Regions from separate parts of the Bacillus tequilensis genome, predicted to be linked through region 1. Evidence: a T-box and tRNA genes for the amino acid it is inferred to sense, from the RefSeq annotation. Region 1 holds a T-box; the other holds one or more tRNA genes.
The links. A T-box is a leader RNA that pairs with one kind of tRNA and senses whether it is charged. The one in region 1 lies ahead of ileS (isoleucine--tRNA ligase), so its partner is inferred to be a tRNA-Ile.

Region 1 (10,227 bases):
CTGAATCGCGTTCTCGTGCTTGGTTCAAAAAACAGGTTAGCTGCAAACGTTCCTGTCAGCTGATTGTCTGTTTTTCCGCTTTTGAGATCTTGTGCTGTTTGAAGCAAATCTTTGATTTCCTCAATACTGAGTTCGCTCATCGTCGTTAAATGCTTCATGTTCTTTCCCCTCTCATTTCAACTTTTAGGCTGAAAAAAACCCCGGTCTTAGATAGACTCGGGGTGCGGTTAAATAGAGGGCAGCATTGAAGCTTCCTTCTCTTCATAACCCTTCCAAGCCTCTCTGGACTTTCATTAAAAGGTTTTAGATATGATGTTGTTCAGATGTGTCAGCCTGCTCCTGCTCCTCCTTCGCCTGCGGAAGAATCAGGTTTAAGATGACACCGACAATTGCGGCAAGCGCCATTCCTGACACTTGGAATCCTCCTTGAGACACTTGGATAAAAGCGCCTCCTACGCCGATCACCAGGATGACCGATGTAATGATGAGGTTTCTGTTGTTTTCATAATCAATTTTGTTGTCAATCAGCATTCTCAGACCGCTCGAAGCGATGATTCCAAACAGCAGGAAGGAGACGCCTCCCATGACCGCTGACGGCACTGAACTGATCAGGGCTGAGATTTTGCCGATAAAGCCGAAGCAAAGGGCAATCAACGCTGCGCCGCCGATAACAAAGACGCTGAATACTCTTGTGATGGCCAGCACGCCAATGTTTTCCCCGTAAGTTGTCGTCGGAGGGCCGCCGATCAGGGAAGCAAGGATTGTCGCCACGCTGTCACCCATAATGGAGCGGTGAAGCCCCGGCTTTTTAATGAAATCTTGTCCGACAACTTTGCTCAGCACCATTTGGTGGCCGATATGCTCTGACATTGTCACAAACGCGACGGGTACCATTGCCGCTGCGATGCCGAGTGTTACTGTTGGTGAATAGTCTTTGAACGGGATGACAAATTCAGGCACTGCAAACCATTTCGCGTCAAGCACCGGCTGAAAGTTGACAATCCCTTGAGTAAGGGCGAACAGGTATCCGCCAATAATTCCGATCAAAACCGGAATCAGGCTTAGAAACCCCCGTAAGAAAATCGCGCAAATAATCGTGATGGCCAGCGTAACCCCTGCTACACTGAAGTGCTTTAAGCTGTAGACCAATTCACTCGCATTTGGATCAGCGTACATCGCCATATTTACCGCAGTGCTTGCCAGCCCCAGCCCGATAACGATAATAACAGGTCCTACGACAACAGGCGGGAGAATCCCCATCAGCCATCCTGTTCCAAGCTGCCTGATCAATAAGGCAATCAGCCCGTACACTAATCCTGCCAGAAACGCTCCGACCATTGCCGCTCCCGGCCCGCCGGTCGCTTTTACAAGTATGATCGGAGAAATAAAGGCGAAGGAAGAACCGAGATACGCCGGAATTTGCCCTCTCGTAATCAGAAGGTAAGCCAGTGTCCCGATGCCGCTTGTAACCAATGCTACAGCAGGACTCATTCCGACCAGCTTCGGAACTAATATTGTTGAACCAAACATGGCAAACAAATGCTGCAGGCTGAATGAAACCCAAGAGAAAGGTGTCGGGACATCTCTGACTCCTAAATTTACTTTTTTCTTACTCATGATGATTTTCCCCCTGATTGTGAACTTTTATATTAGGATGACTCAATGACTGCATAAAAAAACCTCTTTGCTGTTTTTACGCAAAGAGGCATACAAAGACCTGCCGAATTCTTTCGGGGCTGGATCTTCGTTGTGCACCTCTTTGCAACCTCTCTGGATTGCCTTTAAAAAGGTGATCTATTATTCATTTTCATAAATGGCGACGAGATCGTTTTGATCCACCTCATCAAGCTGAACCATAACCTTTTCAGCTTTTGATGTCGGGATGTTTTTCCCAATATAATCCGCTCGGATTGGCAGCTCCCGGTGTCCTCTGTCAACAAGCACAGCCAGCTGAATGGAGGAAGGTCTGCCTACATCAACAAGCGCATCCATACCCGCTCTGACCGTTCTTCCGGTGAACAAGACATCGTCAACGAGAATGACTTTTTGATCTGTGATGTCTACCGGAATATCTGCACCTTTCACAAGCGGTTCTTCATTGCTCGTTTTTTTGGAAAGATCGTCTCTATAAAGAGTAATATCGATTTCACCGACTGTTACAGGGTTTCCTTCAATCTGTTCGATTCGTTCTGCAAGGCGTTTGGCCAAGTAAATCCCTCTTGTCTTGATGCCGACCAGGATGCAGTTATTCATTCCTTTATTGCGTTCAATCATTTCGTGGGCAATTCTGGTCAGCGCCCGTCTGATTGCCTGTTCGTCGAGAATGACAGCTTTTTGATTCAATGTGTGACACCTCACAGTTCATATAGAAGAAAAAACCCCTCCTGCCAGAGCATAGAGGGGTTTTAGGACAAGGTGCGTGCACATACACGCATCCCGTCTATCCGTTATCCTTCTCAGCCTCTCTGGACTGTTTTAAAGAATCTATTCAGCTTCGTTTATTATTTCAGAAAAGGAACAGTCTGTCAACCGTTTTTCCTGAGGTTTTCGATTAATTCTGCCATATCCTCCGGAAGCGGCGCTTCGAATTCGACATACTCACCGGTGCGAGGGTGATCAAAGCCTAAAATTCCGGCGTGAAGTGCCTGTCCGTTAAAATCGATCGTTTTTCTTGGACCATATTTTGGATCACCCGCTAATGGAAATCCGATATATTTCATATGCACACGGATTTGATGGGTTCTTCCTGTTTCAAGCTGGCATTCCACCAACGTAAAATCTTGAAAACGCTCAAGCACATGAAAATGAGTGACGGCGTTTTTGCCATCACGCGTGACAGTCATGCTTTGACGGTCTTTCTTGTCCCGTCCGATTGGCGCATCAATTGTGCCGTCATCGTGAGAAATAAGCCCGTGGACAACCGCCGTATATTTCCGAGTAACCGTTTTGTGGACCAATTGGTTTACGAGTGACTCATGCGCCATATCATTTTTCGCCACCATTAATAAGCCGGACGTGTCCTTATCGATTCTGTGAACGATTCCCGGACGCATCACGCCATTAATTCCAGATAGATCCGTGCAATGAGCCATAAGGCCGTTTACAAGTGTGCCGGTAAGATGCCCGGGAGCCGGGTGCACAACCATTCCGCGAGGTTTATTGACGACCAGCACATCCTGATCTTCATAGTAAATATCCAGATCCATCGGTTCTGCCAGTACGTCGAGCGCTTCCGGCTCAGGCACAGTGACGGTCACCTGATCACCCGGCTGAATTTTATAATTCGCTTTTACAGGATTTCCGTTTACGACAACTTGTCCGTCTTTCACCCATTGCTGCACCTGGGTTCTCGACCAATCATTTTCGGCCGATGCCAGAAATTTATCAATCCGCTCACTTTTTTGTTCTTCTGAAGCGGTTATATCAAATTGATTCATGCTATTGCTCCTTTTTCTTTTTCCCGCTGTCCAACAGCATTTGTATAAATAAAAGCATGACGCCGACACATAGTGAAGAGTCCGCGATGTTAAAAATCGGGTAATTGTAATCCACAATCATCACGTGGATAAAGTCAACAACTTCCTGTCTGACAGCCCGATCGATAAAGTTGCCGATGGCACCGCCAAGCATAAGTCCGAGGGCAACGCCAAGAAGCCTTTGTCCTTTTGTATAACGCTGTATGTAATAAACAATGCCAATAATAACCGCGGTTGTAATGAGGTAGAAAAACCACATCTGACCGGCTAATATCCCCCATGCAGCACCCGTATTGCGATGGGAGGTGATATAGAATACCTGATCAATGATCGGAATGCTTTGGCCAAGCTCCATGTTCTTAACGACAAGCCATTTTGTCAATTGATCAGCTGCAATAATAAGTAGTGCGATCACATAATACAGCACAAACGTTCCTCCAGTTTACGGTTACTTTAATCCATTATGCATTTTATCAATAAAAAGCCCCGGAGTAAAGATATATCAGGCATATTAGCCGGCCAGACACTGTTATTCATACAGTGCCTGACCATATTCGATATCCGTTGATTTCCACAGCGGAAGCGTTTTTTTTTCAAATTGGACAGAATAAACAAAATCGTTTGCTGTTCGGGCAGTCGGCAGAACCGCCAGCTTTGAGAGAGGAATGGCATCCCCGGTTTCTTCACAGTATCCAAATGTGCCGTTTTCGATTTTGGACAATGCCAGGAGAACATCTTGAAGCTCTTCTTTAATGTGATAGATCAGAGTTGCTTTTTGTTTATGATTGATTGCGGCTTGCGGGCTTGTTGAAACTTGAAAGCAAGAATACTCAAATAACCTCGACTGTAGTTCTTCTTTCATTAGAAGAAGTTCCGTATAAATTGCGGTCAGTTGATCATTCATTCATCACAACTCCTGCTCTTAACGTAGTACCTATATTGTTGCCTGTGAATGATGATCTAAAGCCCATAAGATTTTTCCTGCCGTTCTAAACGATGTCACTCTTGGCACGAAAAAAGCCCGGCTTTTTCCGCCGGGCCCTTTTCCATTATTTTTGATAGTATTTTTCAACGATTTCAGCGTTTCGCAGTGAAAGTGTAGGGTATTTCGGATTTACACCCACATCTTTTGAAATCACACGCGATCTCTCACACATTTCGCCTTCTGCTTTTTCGACAATGATTTTGCCCGTCGCAAAGCTTTGCGCATCGTTCGGCGCTTCATTTTCTTCGCCGATTGTCAGTTCAGAAACAATAAACAGCTGAGAAAGATTTTCTTTAATGGAAGCCAAGAGCTCTTGGTTTTCTTTGTTCGGATACAATTTCAGGTTCGCTTCCAATGATTTACCAATGATTTTTTCATTCCGCGCAGTTTCTAACGCTTTTAGCACATCATCACGAATAGCCATAAAGCGATCGAACTTTTCTTCAGTCGCTTCGCTGTTTGGAACCTTAGTTGTTTCCGGCATGTCTGTCAGCTGCACGCTCTGCTCTTCTACAAATGTTAAATGAGACCATAGCTCGTCAGCCGTATGCGGAAGGATAGGCGCTGACAGCTTCACTAATGCGAGAAGCGTCTCGTAGAATACGGTCTGCATGCTGCGTCTATCCGGATGATCGGCATGCTCGATGTATACAACATCTTTTGCGAAATCAAGATAGAATGAACTCAATTCGATTGTGCAGAAATTATGGATGCTGTGATACACAACCGCAAATTCGTACTCATCGTACGCTTTTTTCACTTTTTCAATCAGTTTGTTCAGCTTAATCAGCATATACTGATCCACTTCACGAAGATCTTCGACAGCCACCGCATTCGTTTTTGGATCAAAATCGAATAAGTTGCCATGAAGGAAACGGAACGTGTTGCGGATTTTGCGGTATACTTCAGCAACCTGTTTCAAAATCGCGTCAGACACACGAACGTCCGCCTGGTAATCAACTGAAGACACCCATAATCTCAAGATGTCGGCGCCAAGCTGTTTCATGACTTTAGCTGGAACAACGACGTTACCGATTGATTTACTCATCTTGCGCCCTTCTCCATCCAGTGCAAATCCATGGCTGAGCACGCCTTTATACGGCGCTTTCCCTGTCACGGCTACTCCTGTAGAAAGAGATGAGTTGAACCAGCCGCGATATTGGTCTGATCCTTCTAGATATAAATCAGCCGGACGAACGAGATCTTCACGTTCTTCAAGCACGGCTTGGTGGGAAGATCCCGAATCGAACCACACATCCATGATGTCCTGTTCTTTTGTAAATGTACCGTTCGGGCTGCCAGGGTGCGTAAAGCCTTCCGGAAGAAGATCTTTCGCTTCTTTTTCAAACCAAATGTTTGATCCGTGCTGTCTGAATAATTCAGAAACATGTTCAATGGTTTCATCTGTAATAATCGGTTCTCCGTTTTCAGCGTAAAATACCGGAATCGGAACACCCCATGCGCGCTGTCTGGAAATACACCAGTCTCCGCGGTCACGCACCATGTTGTGCAAACGCTGCTCGCCCCATTCAGGAACCCATTTGGTTTCTTTAATGGCATCCAGGAGATCTGATCTAAAATCTTTAATAGACGCAAACCATTGAGCTGTCGCTCTGAAAATGGTTGGTTTCTTCGTTCTCCAATCGTGCGGGTAAGAGTGAGTAATGAATTCAAGTTTTACAAGCGCGCCTTTTTCATCAAGCTGCTGTGTGATCGCTTTGTTCGCATCATCATAAAACATGCCTTCAAAGCCGGGCGCTTCGCTTGTCATAACACCTTTTGCATCAACAGGACAAAGCACGTCTAAACCGTATTTTTGGCCGATGATAAAGTCGTCTTCCCCATGTCCCGGGGCTGTATGAACGCAGCCTGTACCGGCATCAGTTGTTACGTGTTCACCAAGCATAACGAGAGAGTCTCTGCCATAGAGCGGGTGTTCAGCGACAATATTCTCAAGGTCTTTCCCTTTAATCGTTCTTGTCACTTCATATTGATCAAATCCGCATGCAGCCGCAACATTTTCAACTAAAGCACTGGCTACAACAAAGCGGTCTTCACCCACCGCAATCACACTGTACTCAAGATCAGGATGCACTGAAATTCCGAGGTTCGCCGGAATTGTCCACGGCGTTGTTGTCCAAATGATGATACGCTCGCCGTTTTCCAGAACGCCTTTTCCGTCTTTCACACCGAAAGCAACGTAAATAGATGCTGAACGTTTATCTTGATATTCGATTTCGGCTTCAGCCAAAGCAGACTCACTTGAAGGTGACCAGTTGACTGGTTTAAGGCCTTTATAAATGTAGCCTCGTTTTGCCATCTCACCAAATACGCGAATTTGCTGCGCTTCGTATTCCGGTTTTAAAGTCACATACGGGTTTTCCCAATCACCGCGGACACCAAGGCGTTTAAACTGCTCACGCTGTCCCTCGATTTGCTTCCAAGCGTACTCTTCGCACAGTTTGCGGAATTCCGCTACTGACATTTCTTTGCGGTTGACTTTTTTATTTTTTGTGAGAGCCGTTTCAATCGGCAATCCATGTGTATCCCAGCCTGGTACATACGGCGCGTTGTAGCCGCTCATTGATTTGTAGCGGACAATGAAATCCTTCAAAATTTTGTTAAGCGCGTGACCCATATGGATATCACCGTTTGCATACGGAGGTCCATCATGTAAAACAAATTTCGGGCGGTCTTTCGTCCGTTCCTGCACAAGACGGTAGATCTCCTCTTCCTCCCATTTCTTTTGGATGTCAGGCTCACGGTTTGGCAAATTTCCCCGCATCGGAAAATCTGTTTTCGGCATTAAGAGCGTATCTTTAAAATCCATTTTCATTCCTCCACTGCATTTTTTCAGAAAATAAAAAAAGCCCTCTCATCCCATAAGGGACGAGAAAGCTTATCTCGCGGTACCACCCTTTTAGAAAAAGCCACCATACGCTTTTTCCTCTCGAGCATCGTAACGTGATGAACGTCCTAACCTACTGTGAGTTCAGAAAGGAAACTTAAGGGCTGATCTACATGATTCCGGCCATCCCGGACTTTCACCATCTCCGGGTCGCTATGAAGGCCTGAATGAAACATGACTGTCCCTTTCAACCGTTTTTTCATCTGAATTTATGAACGTATTATATTCGACAAGCTAAGAAAATGTCAAGATAATCAGAGAATTTATTCCTTTTCCTCAAATACTGCGTCGACTTCATACTCAAGCAGATGATCCCAATCGTCATTTTTCAGAAGATCAAGCTGCGCTTCAATCAGCATTTGGAAACGTGTTCTGAAAACTTTAGACTGTTTTTTCAGCTCTTCAATTTCCATAGCGATTTTTCTGGATTTTGATAAAGACTCGTTGATAATGCGATCAGCATTTTTCTCCGCTTCCCGAACGATCAGCTTTGCTTCTTTTTGAGAATTGCGTTTTACGTCTTCAGCCGCTTCTTGGGCAACTAAAATTGATTTATTCAACGTTTCCTCAATATTGGCAAAGTGTCCGATTCTTTCATCAAGTTCATTGACTTTCGCTTCAAGCTCAGTTTTCTTACGGAGAACAATTTCGTAATCTTTTCTGACTTGCGCTAGGAATTCATTTACTTCATCTTCATCATATCCGCGAAAACTTTTTGTAAACGTCTTGTTGTGAATATCATTTGGCGTTAATGGCATGATGCCACCTCCATTTTTACATTTCAGTACGGTTATCTAGTTCACATTATAAAACAAATTTCGCACAGATGGAGAAAAAAACTGAAAAACCGACTATTTTTGTCGTTCAAACGTCACTCTCCATTTGTCTTTTTTGGTTTTTCCTTCGATTTTTGTTAAGCTGCAGCGGCCAAAACCTCTGATAGACAGCATGTCCCCTTCCGCCACCATATAGGAAGGATCTTCAACTACCTTCCAGTTCACTTTTACGAGCCCGTTTTTTACGAGCGTCTGCGATTTCTGGCGGGATTGCCTGCTCATAGAGGCGCAGACGGCGTCAAGCCTCAAAGAAGAAACCGTGTCATCCCTTATTTCGACATCAACTGCCGGAATGTTAAGGTCTGACAAGTCAATTTTCTCTAAGCTGACCGCCGCTTTGCCTGCTTGGGTCAGCTGCGCAGCCACAAAATCAGCGGTATCGGCTGAGACAATCAATTGCACTGCTGTCTCAGAAAAAACAATATCACCAAACTTTTGCCGCTTTAAGCCTATGCCCATTAATGCACCAAGCAGAGAACGGTGATCTACTGAGACAAACTTTTCTGCATAGCGGACGTGAAAAGCCTGCAGTTCAAAATCCGCCTCTTCCGGCGTCATGTACTCCGGATAGAGAATCGCCCGTTTTCGCTCCGCTCTGTCATAGCCGCCGGAAAAAGCAAGCCCGACATCGGCCTGTCCCGTAACAGCAGAGAGGATGACCTGCTCTCGGGGGTCTAAAAAGTCGGTCAGCTTCATCCTGTACTGCTCCTGGACAATACTTTTCCATTCGAGCGCCTGATCAACAAAGGCCCGCTCGTCTTTTCTGAAGTGCTGATAGATATCGCTCATCGTCTTTCCCTTCTATGTAAAGAGGCTTGGCTGCTGCCAAGCCCCCTATCAAACTGTCACATTAAAACGCAATCATGCGATAGAGCCCCCACAAGCCGGTTGTCGCAAACCGAAGCACAAGAATGGCTACAATCGGTGAAATATCCAGCATTGCGATCGGAGGGATGATTTTTCTAAATGGTTCGAGATATGGTTCACAAATCGAAGCTAAAAAACGCCCGACTGCTGTTTCCCTTGTACTCGGCACCCATGACATAAAAATATATATAATCAGGGCAAATGAGTATATTGTGATTAATAAGCTTAAAACTGAAAAAACTTGATAAAGGATCATCTCGCTTTACCACCTCTGATGTTCGTCTTCAGATATGAGCTCAGAAATTGTGCCTGATACATCTACGTTGTCAGGCGTGCAGAGAAAAATATCTGAGCCGATTCTTTGAATATCGCCGCCGATGGCATAAACGGTTCCGCTTAAAAAATCAACAATCCGCTTAGCTTGGTCATGCTGTATCCGCTGAAGATTGACGACAACTGCCCGCCGATTCTTCAAATGGTCGGCTATTTCCTGCGCCTCCGCATACACGCGCGGCTCACTCAACACCACTTTAGAGGATTTCTGAACACTTTGCAAGCTCACTACATTCTGTTTGCCCGCAGGTTTGTTTGCGGTATAAGCCGGCTTTTCTTTTTGCTCCTGCTCTTCATGAGACTCCCGCTCTGTCTCAATATATTCATATTCGTATTCTTCATCATCCATTGAGAAAAAGTTTTTCAGTTTATTTTTCATACTCATTGCTGTACACCCCCTGTTTCATTTCCGACTAACGATGAGCCGATCCTAATATAAGTAGCCCCTTCTTCAATTGCAATTTCAAAATCATTTGACATGCCCATCGACAGTTCAGTACATGGAGCGTTTGGCTGTTTCAGCTCCTGAACCTGATCGCGGAGCTCTCTCAGCGCCCGGAAACAGCTTCTGATCTGACCTTGATCATCAGTCAGCGGAGCCATTGTCATCAGTCCGGCCACAACGATGTGTTTGAAGCCGGAAAGCTCCTGTATGAATGGAATGACTTCTTCTTTTTTCATGCCGTGCTTAGAAGGTTCAAGCGAGGTATTGACCTGCACAAAGCATCGGACAGTACCTTCAGCACGTTTTTCAATTTCTTTCGCTAATGAGAGCCGGTCTAAGGAATGGATATAGGAAACAGAATGGACGACAGCTTTTGC
Region 2 (10,227 bases), 1.5 Mb from region 1:
TTTGTAATCTGTACGTCATGCGGATGGCTTTCGCGAAGCCCTGCGCCAGTCATGCGAATAAACTGAGCTTCTTCTCTTAAAGCACGAAGATCTTTAGATCCGCAATATCCCATACCAGAACGAAGACCGCCAACTAGCTGATAAACTGTTTCTTCAACTGGTCCTTTGTAAGGTGTGCGTCCTTCGATTCCCTCAGGAACGAATTTTTTGTTTTCTTCTTGGAAGTAACGGTCTTTACTTCCTTTTTCCATTGCGGCAACTGATCCCATACCGCGGTATACTTTAAATCTTCTGCCTTGGTAGATTTCAGTTTCACCAGGGCTTTCTGACGTGCCTGCAAGCAAGCTTCCGAGCATAACAGCATGTCCGCCGGCTGCCAACGCCTTAGTGATATCGCCAGAGAATTTAATTCCGCCGTCAGCGATGATTGTTTTACCTTGCTTTCTTGCTTCAGTCGCACAATCATAAATTGCTGTGATTTGCGGAACACCGACACCTGCTACCACGCGTGTAGTACAAATTGAACCAGGTCCGATTCCCACTTTGACAACGTCTGCCCCAGCTTCGATAAGTGCTCTTGTCGCTTCAGCTGTTGCCACGTTTCCAGCGATAATATTTAATTCAGGATATGTTTCACGGATTTTAGTTACTGTGTTTAAGACACCTTGAGAATGTCCGTGAGCTGTATCGATAACAATAACATCGACATTGGCTTCAACAAGCTTCTTAACGCGAGTCATCGTGTCGCCAGTAACGCCAACTGCTGCACCAACGATCAGACGCCCGTGGATATCTTTAGATGAGTTCGGGAACTCAATGACTTTTTCAATATCTTTAATTGTGATAAGACCTTTTAATTTATTTTGGTCATCAACGAGGGGAAGCTTTTCAATTTTATGTTTCTGCAAAATCTTTTCAGCTTCATCAAGAGTTGTTCCTACAGGTGCAGTAACAAGCTCTTCTTTTGTCATGACATCGCTGATTTTCATTGAGTAATCAGAAATAAAACGAAGATCACGATTTGTAATGATTCCAACAAGCTGCTGGTCTTCTTCGTTATTTACAATCGGAACACCGGAAATTCTGTATTTCCCCATCAAATGCTCCGCATCAAATACTTGGTGATCAGGAGTTAAAAAGAAGGGATTTGTGATAACGCCGCGCTCTGAACGCTTAACTTTATCAACTTGTTCAGCCTGCTGTTCAATGGACATGTTTTTATGAATGATGCCCAAGCCGCCTTGTCTAGCCATTGCAATTGCCATTGCTGATTCTGTTACAGTGTCCATACCTGCGCTGATGACAGGAATATTAAGCTTTAACGTTTTTGTAAGTTCTACAGATAAATCCACATCCCGCGGAAGTACCTCTGACTTGGCTGGTACAAGCAGCACATCGTCGAACGTTAAGCCTTGTTTTGAAAATTTACTTTCCCACATTAGTAAATCCCCCTCTTTTCGGCAAAATATTATATGTAGATTATCAACTAGCCAAGAGCATGTCAAGGAAGCGGGAAAGAGTTGAAATATTTAGATAACGGAAGGGATCAGGAAATACATATGACATATCATGAGTGGAAAGACTTAGCGCTATTTTACTCCGTTGAATCAACCCAAAAATTTCTAGAAAAAGTTTATATCTTAAACGGTATTGATGATGCGAAGAAAAACTCTTTTAAAAACAGTGAACGATTTATCTATTTCTTAAAGCATGCAGAATCGTTTTATAAACAAGCTGCATATTCCCCATTAGAAATCAAACCGATTCTTTTATTTTATGGAATGGCACAACTTATCAAAGCATGTCTCATTACACGTGATCCTCATTATCCAAGCCATACATCAGTACTGGCGCATGGCGTAACAACAAGAAAGCGAAAGAAACAGAATTATTGTTTTAGCGATGATGAAGTCAAAATACAACGAAACGGCCTATGCATGCATTTCATGCAACACATATTCGGGCAATCGGATACAGTGGATGAACGGTACATCATGAAAAAATTATTAAAGGCGATTCCAGAGCTAAGTGATACTTTCTATTTCCAGCAGAAAGAATGTTTTCTGACAAAAGTTGAGAAGGAAGAGGAATGGATTTCTGTACCAGAGGATGTGGTAATCAATTATAAAATGTCTGATTCAAGATTTGCTGAATATATGGCCCATCATTTCCAATGGTCTTTTGCAAAGAAAAATGAACACGGGCTGCTATTTGAAATTCCACCGCAAGATACGAAGCCATGGACATCAACCAGCTTATTGTATGACATGGGGAAGGACCAATATTTTATTCCTTCTCAAAGGGAACAGTTTCTGAGACTTCCTGAAATGGCAATTCATTATTTAATTTTGTACAACATAGGGATGATTGCGAGATATGAGACTGAATGGTGGTATGAGTTGCTGACGCAGCATATAAGTGATGATTACGTGTTAATTCAGCAGTTTTTATTGGTGACAGAAAATAAATTCCCGAAATACGCCTTACAATTTCTTCTTCAGTTTTGACAAACAAAAAACCCAGCTCAATGAGCTGGGTTTTACCTTGCTTGGCGGCGTCCTACTCTCACAGGGGGAAACCCCCGACTACCATCGGCGCTGAAGAGCTTAACTTCCGTGTTCGGTATGGGAACGGGTGTGACCTCTTCGCTATCGCCACCAAACAAATGCCTTCAGGATGAAGGTACTGGGCGTTTCTCACAGGATGTGAGAGCCCTTAGCGGAGTTTCCTTACTTTTCCGCTGTTAGAGAGGTGTTCTCTCAAAACTAGATAACAGGTATAACATCATTCAACATGTGGTTAAGTCCTCGATCGATTAGTATCTGTCAGCTCCATGTGTCGCCACACTTCCACCTCAGACCTATCAACCTGATCATCTTTCAGGGATCTTACTTCCTTGCGGAATGGGAAATCTCATCTTGAGGGGGGCTTCATGCTTAGATGCTTTCAGCACTTATCCCGTCCGCACATAGCTACCCAGCGATGCCCTTGGCAGAACAACTGGTACACCAGCGGTGCGTCCATCCCGGTCCTCTCGTACTAAGGACAGCTCCTCTCAAATTTCCTGCGCCCGCGACGGATAGGGACCGAACTGTCTCACGACGTTCTGAACCCAGCTCGCGTACCGCTTTAATGGGCGAACAGCCCAACCCTTGGGACCGACTACAGCCCCAGGATGCGATGAGCCGACATCGAGGTGCCAAACCTCCCCGTCGATGTGGACTCTTGGGGGAGATAAGCCTGTTATCCCCGGGGTAGCTTTTATCCGTTGAGCGATGGCCCTTCCATGCGGAACCACCGGATCACTAAGCCCGACTTTCGTCCCTGCTCGACTTGTAGGTCTCGCAGTCAAGCTCCCTTGTGCCTTTACACTCTGCGAATGATTTCCAACCATTCTGAGGGAACCTTTGGGCGCCTCCGTTACCTTTTAGGAGGCGACCGCCCCAGTCAAACTGCCCACCTGACACTGTCTCCCCGCCCGATAAGGGCGGCGGGTTAGAAGGTCAATACAGCCAGGGTAGTATCCCACCGATGCCTCCACCGAAGCTGGCGCTCCGGTTTCCAAGGCTCCTACCTATCCTGTACAAGCTGTACCAACATTCAATATCAGGCTGCAGTAAAGCTCCACGGGGTCTTTCCGTCCTGTCGCGGGTAACCTGCATCTTCACAGGTACTATAATTTCACCGAGTCTCTCGTTGAGACAGTGCCCAGATCGTTGCGCCTTTCGTGCGGGTCGGAACTTACCCGACAAGGAATTTCGCTACCTTAGGACCGTTATAGTTACGGCCGCCGTTTACTGGGGCTTCAATTCGCACCTTCGCTTACGCTAAGCGCTCCTCTTAACCTTCCAGCACCGGGCAGGCGTCAGCCCCTATACTTCGCCTTGCGGCTTCGCAGAGACCTGTGTTTTTGCTAAACAGTCGCCTGGGCCTATTCACTGCGGCTCTCTCGGGCTTGCACCCTAACAGAGCACCCCTTCTCCCGAAGTTACGGGGTCATTTTGCCGAGTTCCTTAACGAGAGTTCTCTCGATCACCTTAGGATTCTCTCCTCGCCTACCTGTGTCGGTTTGCGGTACGGGCACCTCTCACCTCGCTAGAGGCTTTTCTTGGCAGTGTGGAATCAGGAACTTCGCTACTATATTTCGCTCGCCATCACAGCTCAGCCTTATGGGAAACGGATTTGCCTATTTCCCAGCCTAACTGCTTGGACGCGGATATCCAATACCGCGCTTACCCTATCCTCCTGCGTCCCCCCATTGCTCAAATGGTGAGGAGGTGGTACAGGAATATCAACCTGTTGTCCATCGCCTACGCCTTTCGGCCTCGGCTTAGGTCCCGACTAACCCTGAGCGGACGAGCCTTCCTCAGGAAACCTTAGGCATTCGGTGGAGGGGATTCTCACCCCTCTTTCGCTACTCATACCGGCATTCTCACTTCTAAGCGCTCCACCAGTCCTTCCGGTCTGGCTTCACAGCCCTTAGAACGCTCTCCTACCACTGTTCGAAGAACAGTCCGCAGCTTCGGTGATACGTTTAGCCCCGGTACATTTTCGGCGCAGAGTCACTCGACCAGTGAGCTATTACGCACTCTTTAAATGGTGGCTGCTTCTAAGCCAACATCCTGGTTGTCTAAGCAACTCCACATCCTTTTCCACTTAACGTATACTTTGGGACCTTAGCTGGCGGTCTGGGCTGTTTCCCTTTCGACTACGGATCTTATCACTCGCAGTCTGACTCCCAAGGATAAGTCATTGGCATTCGGAGTTTGACTGAATTCGGTAACCCGGTAGGGGCCCCTAGTCCAATCAGTGCTCTACCTCCAAGACTCTTACCTTGAGGCTAGCCCTAAAGCTATTTCGGAGAGAACCAGCTATCTCCAGGTTCGATTGGCATTTCACCCCTACCCACACCTCATCCCCGCACTTTTCAACGTGCGTGGGTTCGGGCCTCCATTCAGTGTTACCTGAACTTCACCCTGGACATGGGTAGATCACCTGGTTTCGGGTCTACGACCACGTACTCATGCGCCCTATTCAGACTCGCTTTCGCTGCGGCTCCGCATCTTCTGCTTAACCTTGCACGGGATCGTAACTCGCCGGTTCATTCTACAAAAGGCACGCCATCACCCGTTAACGGGCTCTGACTACTTGTAGGCACACGGTTTCAGGATCTCTTTCACTCCCCTTCCGGGGTGCTTTTCACCTTTCCCTCACGGTACTGGTTCACTATCGGTCACTAGGGAGTATTTAGCCTTGGGAGATGGTCCTCCCGGATTCCGACGGAATTTCACGTGTTCCGCCGTACTCAGGATCCACTCAGGAGAGAACGAAGTTTTGACTACAGGGCTGTTACCTTCTATGGCGGGCCTTTCCAGACCTCTTCATCTACCTCGTTCTTTTGTAACTCCGTACAGAGTGTCCTACAACCCCAAGAGGCAAGCCTCTTGGTTTGGGCTGATCCCGTTTCGCTCGCCGCTACTCAGGGAATCGCATTTGCTTTCTCTTCCTCCGGGTACTTAGATGTTTCAGTTCCCCGGGTCTGCCTTCTCATATCCTATGTATTCAGATATGGATACCACTCCATTACGAGTGGTGGGTTTCCCCATTCGGAAATCTCCGGATCAAAGCTTGCTTACAGCTCCCCGAAGCATATCGGTGTTCGTCCCGTCCTTCATCGGCTCCTAGTGCCAAGGCATCCACCGTGCGCCCTTTCTAACTTAACCGTTAAAAAGAATCACTATGTGATATCTTGTCTTACTAATTGAATGTGATGTCTACTGTTATCTAGTTTTCAAAGAACACGTTGGTGGAGCCTAGCGGGATCGAACCGCTGACCTCCTGCGTGCAAAGCAGGCGCTCTCCCAGCTGAGCTAAGGCCCCGTTGTTTAAGATGGTGGGCCTGAGTGGACTCGAACCACCGACCTCACGCTTATCAGGCGTGCGCTCTAACCAGCTGAGCTACAGGCCCATCTTAACTTATTTAAGGAACAAAGTTCCTTCAAAACTAAACAAGACAGGGAACGTTCTGTTTATAAGACCCGAGGTCTTATATTCCGTATATATCCTTAGAAAGGAGGTGATCCAGCCGCACCTTCCGATACGGCTACCTTGTTACGACTTCACCCCAATCATCTGTCCCACCTTCGGCGGCTGGCTCCTAAAAGGTTACCTCACCGACTTCGGGTGTTACAAACTCTCGTGGTGTGACGGGCGGTGTGTACAAGGCCCGGGAACGTATTCACCGCGGCATGCTGATCCGCGATTACTAGCGATTCCAGCTTCACGCAGTCGAGTTGCAGACTGCGATCCGAACTGAGAACAGATTTGTGGGATTGGCTTAACCTCGCGGTTTCGCTGCCCTTTGTTCTGTCCATTGTAGCACGTGTGTAGCCCAGGTCATAAGGGGCATGATGATTTGACGTCATCCCCACCTTCCTCCGGTTTGTCACCGGCAGTCACCTTAGAGTGCCCAACTGAATGCTGGCAACTAAGATCAAGGGTTGCGCTCGTTGCGGGACTTAACCCAACATCTCACGACACGAGCTGACGACAACCATGCACCACCTGTCACTCTGCCCCCGAAGGGGACGTCCTATCTCTAGGATTGTCAGAGGATGTCAAGACCTGGTAAGGTTCTTCGCGTTGCTTCGAATTAAACCACATGCTCCACCGCTTGTGCGGGCCCCCGTCAATTCCTTTGAGTTTCAGTCTTGCGACCGTACTCCCCAGGCGGAGTGCTTAATGCGTTAGCTGCAGCACTAAGGGGCGGAAACCCCCTAACACTTAGCACTCATCGTTTACGGCGTGGACTACCAGGGTATCTAATCCTGTTCGCTCCCCACGCTTTCGCTCCTCAGCGTCAGTTACAGACCAGAGAGTCGCCTTCGCCACTGGTGTTCCTCCACATCTCTACGCATTTCACCGCTACACGTGGAATTCCACTCTCCTCTTCTGCACTCAAGTTCCCCAGTTTCCAATGACCCTCCCCGGTTGAGCCGGGGGCTTTCACATCAGACTTAAGAAACCGCCTGCGAGCCCTTTACGCCCAATAATTCCGGACAACGCTTGCCACCTACGTATTACCGCGGCTGCTGGCACGTAGTTAGCCGTGGCTTTCTGGTTAGGTACCGTCAAGGTACCGCCCTATTCGAACGGTACTTGTTCTTCCCTAACAACAGAGCTTTACGATCCGAAAACCTTCATCACTCACGCGGCGTTGCTCCGTCAGACTTTCGTCCATTGCGGAAGATTCCCTACTGCTGCCTCCCGTAGGAGTCTGGGCCGTGTCTCAGTCCCAGTGTGGCCGATCACCCTCTCAGGTCGGCTACGCATCGTCGCCTTGGTGAGCCATTACCTCACCAACTAGCTAATGCGCCGCGGGTCCATCTGTAAGTGGTAGCCGAAGCCACCTTTTATGTTTGAACCATGCGGTTCAAACAACCATCCGGTATTAGCCCCGGTTTCCCGGAGTTATCCCAGTCTTACAGGCAGGTTACCCACGTGTTACTCACCCGTCCGCCGCTAACATCAGGGAGCAAGCTCCCATCTGTCCGCTCGACTTGCATGTATTAGGCACGCCGCCAGCGTTCGTCCTGAGCCAGGATCAAACTCTCCGATAAATGGATCACAGATTAAGTTCGCCGCATCTTGCGACGACACCTGTGTGACCTGCATCGTGCAGGCCCTAGTTTGACTGACTACGCACATTGCTGTGCGATTTGTTTAAAAATGAATTAACAGGTACGTTTTGTCTTGTTTAGTTTTCAAAGAACTTTGTGTGCTTCTCTCGAAGCGACTACTTAATAGTAACATTTTTAGTTAACTAGGTCAATACTTTTTTAAAAAAGTTTTTACTAGCAATGTTTGTGTCTTTTAAAAGACAACAGAAATGATTATACCATAATTCTTATGACTGTAAAGGGATAGGATACAAAAAAAGCGCAGCTATTTCAGCTGCGCTTGATCTTACACTTCTTCTTGTGTTTCTTCTTGCTCATCTTCTTCATTTTTCTCTACTAATGCTACTGTCGCAACATGCTCTTCATCAGCCATTCTGATAAGGCGTACACCTTGAGTGACACGTCCGGTGATTGAGATGTCATTGATGTCCATTCTAATGAGTACGCCGCTGGCTGTAATAATCATTAGATCCTCTTCACCTTTAGTAGCTTTCACTGTAACTAATTGGCCGTTATTCTCAGTAATTTTCGCTGTTTTGAGTCCTTTTCCGCCCCGGCTTTGGGCTCTGTACTCTTCAGCCGGAGTTCGTTTTCCGTAACCTTTTTCAGTTACGATCAGGACATGTGATTCTTCTTCTAATATCTCCATGCCGACAACAACGTCGTCATCGGTCAGGGTGATGCCTTTTACGCCTGCAGCAGTTCTTCCCATTTCCCGGACATCCGTTTCAGGAAAGCGGATCAGCAAGCCGTTTTTCGTTCCGATGATCATTTGTTTTGTACCGTCAGTCAGACGTACACCCATCAGTTCATCATCCTCGCGAAGACCGAGCGCGATCAGACCATTGTTGCGAATATTAGCGAACTGGGACAATGAAGTTCGTTTTGAAACCCCGTGCTTTGTTGTGAAGAAAAGATAAAGATCCGCATTGAATTCTGTGACTGGAATAATCGCGTTAATCCATTCACCCTTTTCTACCTCAAGCAGGTTGATAATCGGGATTCCTTTTGCTGTTCTGCCGTATTCAGGGATTTCATACCCTTTTGCACGATATACTTTCCCTTTATTCGAGAAGAAAAGAATCGTATCGTGAGTTGACGTAGAAATCAAATGCTCAACGAAGTCATCTTCGTTTGTTCCCATTCCCTGTACACCTTTCCCGCCTCGTTTTTGACTGCGGTAGGTTGATGCAGGAAGACGTTTGACGTATCCGTTGTGCGTCAGAGTGACTACGATATTTTCTCTCTCGATGAGATCTTCATCTTCAATTGTCTCCAAGCCAGAAGTGACGATCTCAGTACGTCTTTCATCGTTAAACCGCTCTTTGATTTCTGTTAGTTCTTCACGGATGATCTCAAGCACTTTAGATTCATTTGCCAAAATGTCTTTCAGCTCTGCGATTAATGTCACAAGAGATTGGTATTCTTCTTCGATCTTTTCACGTTCAAGTCCTGTTAAACGCTGCAGCCTCATATCCAGGATCGCTTGTGCTTGCTTCTCTGTCAGTGAGAATTGTTCAATTAAACCCGTTCTCGCAATTTCTGCCGTTTGGGAATTACGGATAAGGGAAATAACTGCATCGAGATGATCCAAAGCAATTCTCAAACCTTCCAAGATATGAGCTCTCGCTTCCGCTTTACGCAATTCATAAGCAGTACGGCGTCTGATGACAACTTTTTGATGGTCAAGGTAATGCTCCAGGCATTGCTTTAGATTTAAAACTTTCGGCTGACCGTCAACAAGTGCAAGCAGGTTGATACCAAAAGATGTTTGTAGCGCAGTTTGTTTGTAAAGATTGTTCAGAATAACATTTGCATTGGCATCGCGTCTGATTTCAATGACAATTCTCATACCTGTACGGTCTGATTCATCACGCAAATCTGTGATGCCCTCTATCTTCTTGTCCCTAACGAGATCAGCAATTTTCTCGATTAATTTCGCCTTATTTACTTGATAAGGTAACTCTGTAACGATAATTCTTTCTTTACCTGAAGAGGTTTGTTCGATCTCAGCTTTTGCCCGGATCGTGATAGAGCCTCGGCCAGATTCGTATGCTTTCCGAATACCGCTGCGTCCCAGAATTTGGCCCGCGGTCGGGAAGTCAGGCCCTGGAATGACCTCCATCAGCTCCTGAATTGTAATGTCCGGGCTCTCACTGACCGCAAGTACGCCATCAATGATTTCTCCAAGCTGGTGCGGAGGGATGTTTGTCGCCATACCTACCGCAATACCAGCAGCGCCGTTTACAAGCAGATTCGGGAACCTTGAAGGCATAACGACAGGTTCTCTTTCTGACCCGTCATAGTTGTCCTGATAATCAATCGTGTCTTTTGTGATATCTCGAAGAATTTCCATCGAGATTTTAGACATTCTTGCTTCTGTATAACGCATGGCAGCCGCTGAGTCGCCGTCAACAGAACCGAAGTTTCCGTGACCGTCAACAAGCATATAACGGTAGTTGAAGTCCTGAGCCATTCTGACCATGGATTCGTATACCGCTGAGTCACCGTGCGGGTGGTATTTCCCGATAACTTCTCCGACGATACG

Region 2: it encodes a tRNA-Ile, which carries the amino acid that the T-box ahead of ileS (isoleucine--tRNA ligase) is inferred to sense. The anticodon was not compared.

The regions. Positions count from the first base shown of each region.
Region 1 covers NZ_CP048852.1:1,517,812-1,528,038, reverse strand. The annotation lists gene G4P54_RS08125 (aspartate carbamoyltransferase catalytic subunit) at 1-158, opposite strand, end outside; gene pyrP (uracil permease PyrP) at 304-1,617, opposite strand; gene pyrR (bifunctional pyrimidine operon transcriptional regulator/uracil phosphoribosyltransferase) at 1,798-2,343, opposite strand; gene G4P54_RS08110 (RluA family pseudouridine synthase) at 2,526-3,437, opposite strand; gene lspA (signal peptidase II) at 3,439-3,903, opposite strand; gene ylyA (sporulation-related RNA polymerase-binding protein YlyA) at 4,006-4,380, opposite strand; gene ileS (isoleucine--tRNA ligase) at 4,526-7,291, opposite strand; T-box leader at 7,344-7,570, opposite strand; gene divIVA (septum site-determining protein DivIVA) at 7,633-8,127, opposite strand; gene G4P54_RS08085 (YlmH family RNA-binding protein) at 8,221-8,994, opposite strand; gene G4P54_RS08080 (YggT family protein) at 9,056-9,328, opposite strand; gene sepF (cell division protein SepF) at 9,335-9,790, opposite strand; gene G4P54_RS08070 (YggS family pyridoxal phosphate-dependent enzyme) at 9,787-10,227, opposite strand, start outside.
Region 2 covers NZ_CP048852.1:6,791-17,017, reverse strand. The annotation lists gene guaB (IMP dehydrogenase) at 1-1,439, opposite strand, end outside; gene G4P54_RS00065 (YaaC family protein) at 1,560-2,507, shown strand; rRNA gene rrf (5S ribosomal RNA) at 2,547-2,662, opposite strand; rRNA gene G4P54_RS00055 (23S ribosomal RNA) at 2,796-5,723, opposite strand; tRNA gene G4P54_RS00050 (tRNA-Ala) at 5,805-5,880, opposite strand; tRNA gene G4P54_RS00045 (tRNA-Ile) at 5,892-5,968, opposite strand; rRNA gene G4P54_RS00040 (16S ribosomal RNA) at 6,070-7,619, opposite strand; gene gyrA (DNA topoisomerase (ATP-hydrolyzing) subunit A) at 7,966-10,227, opposite strand, start outside.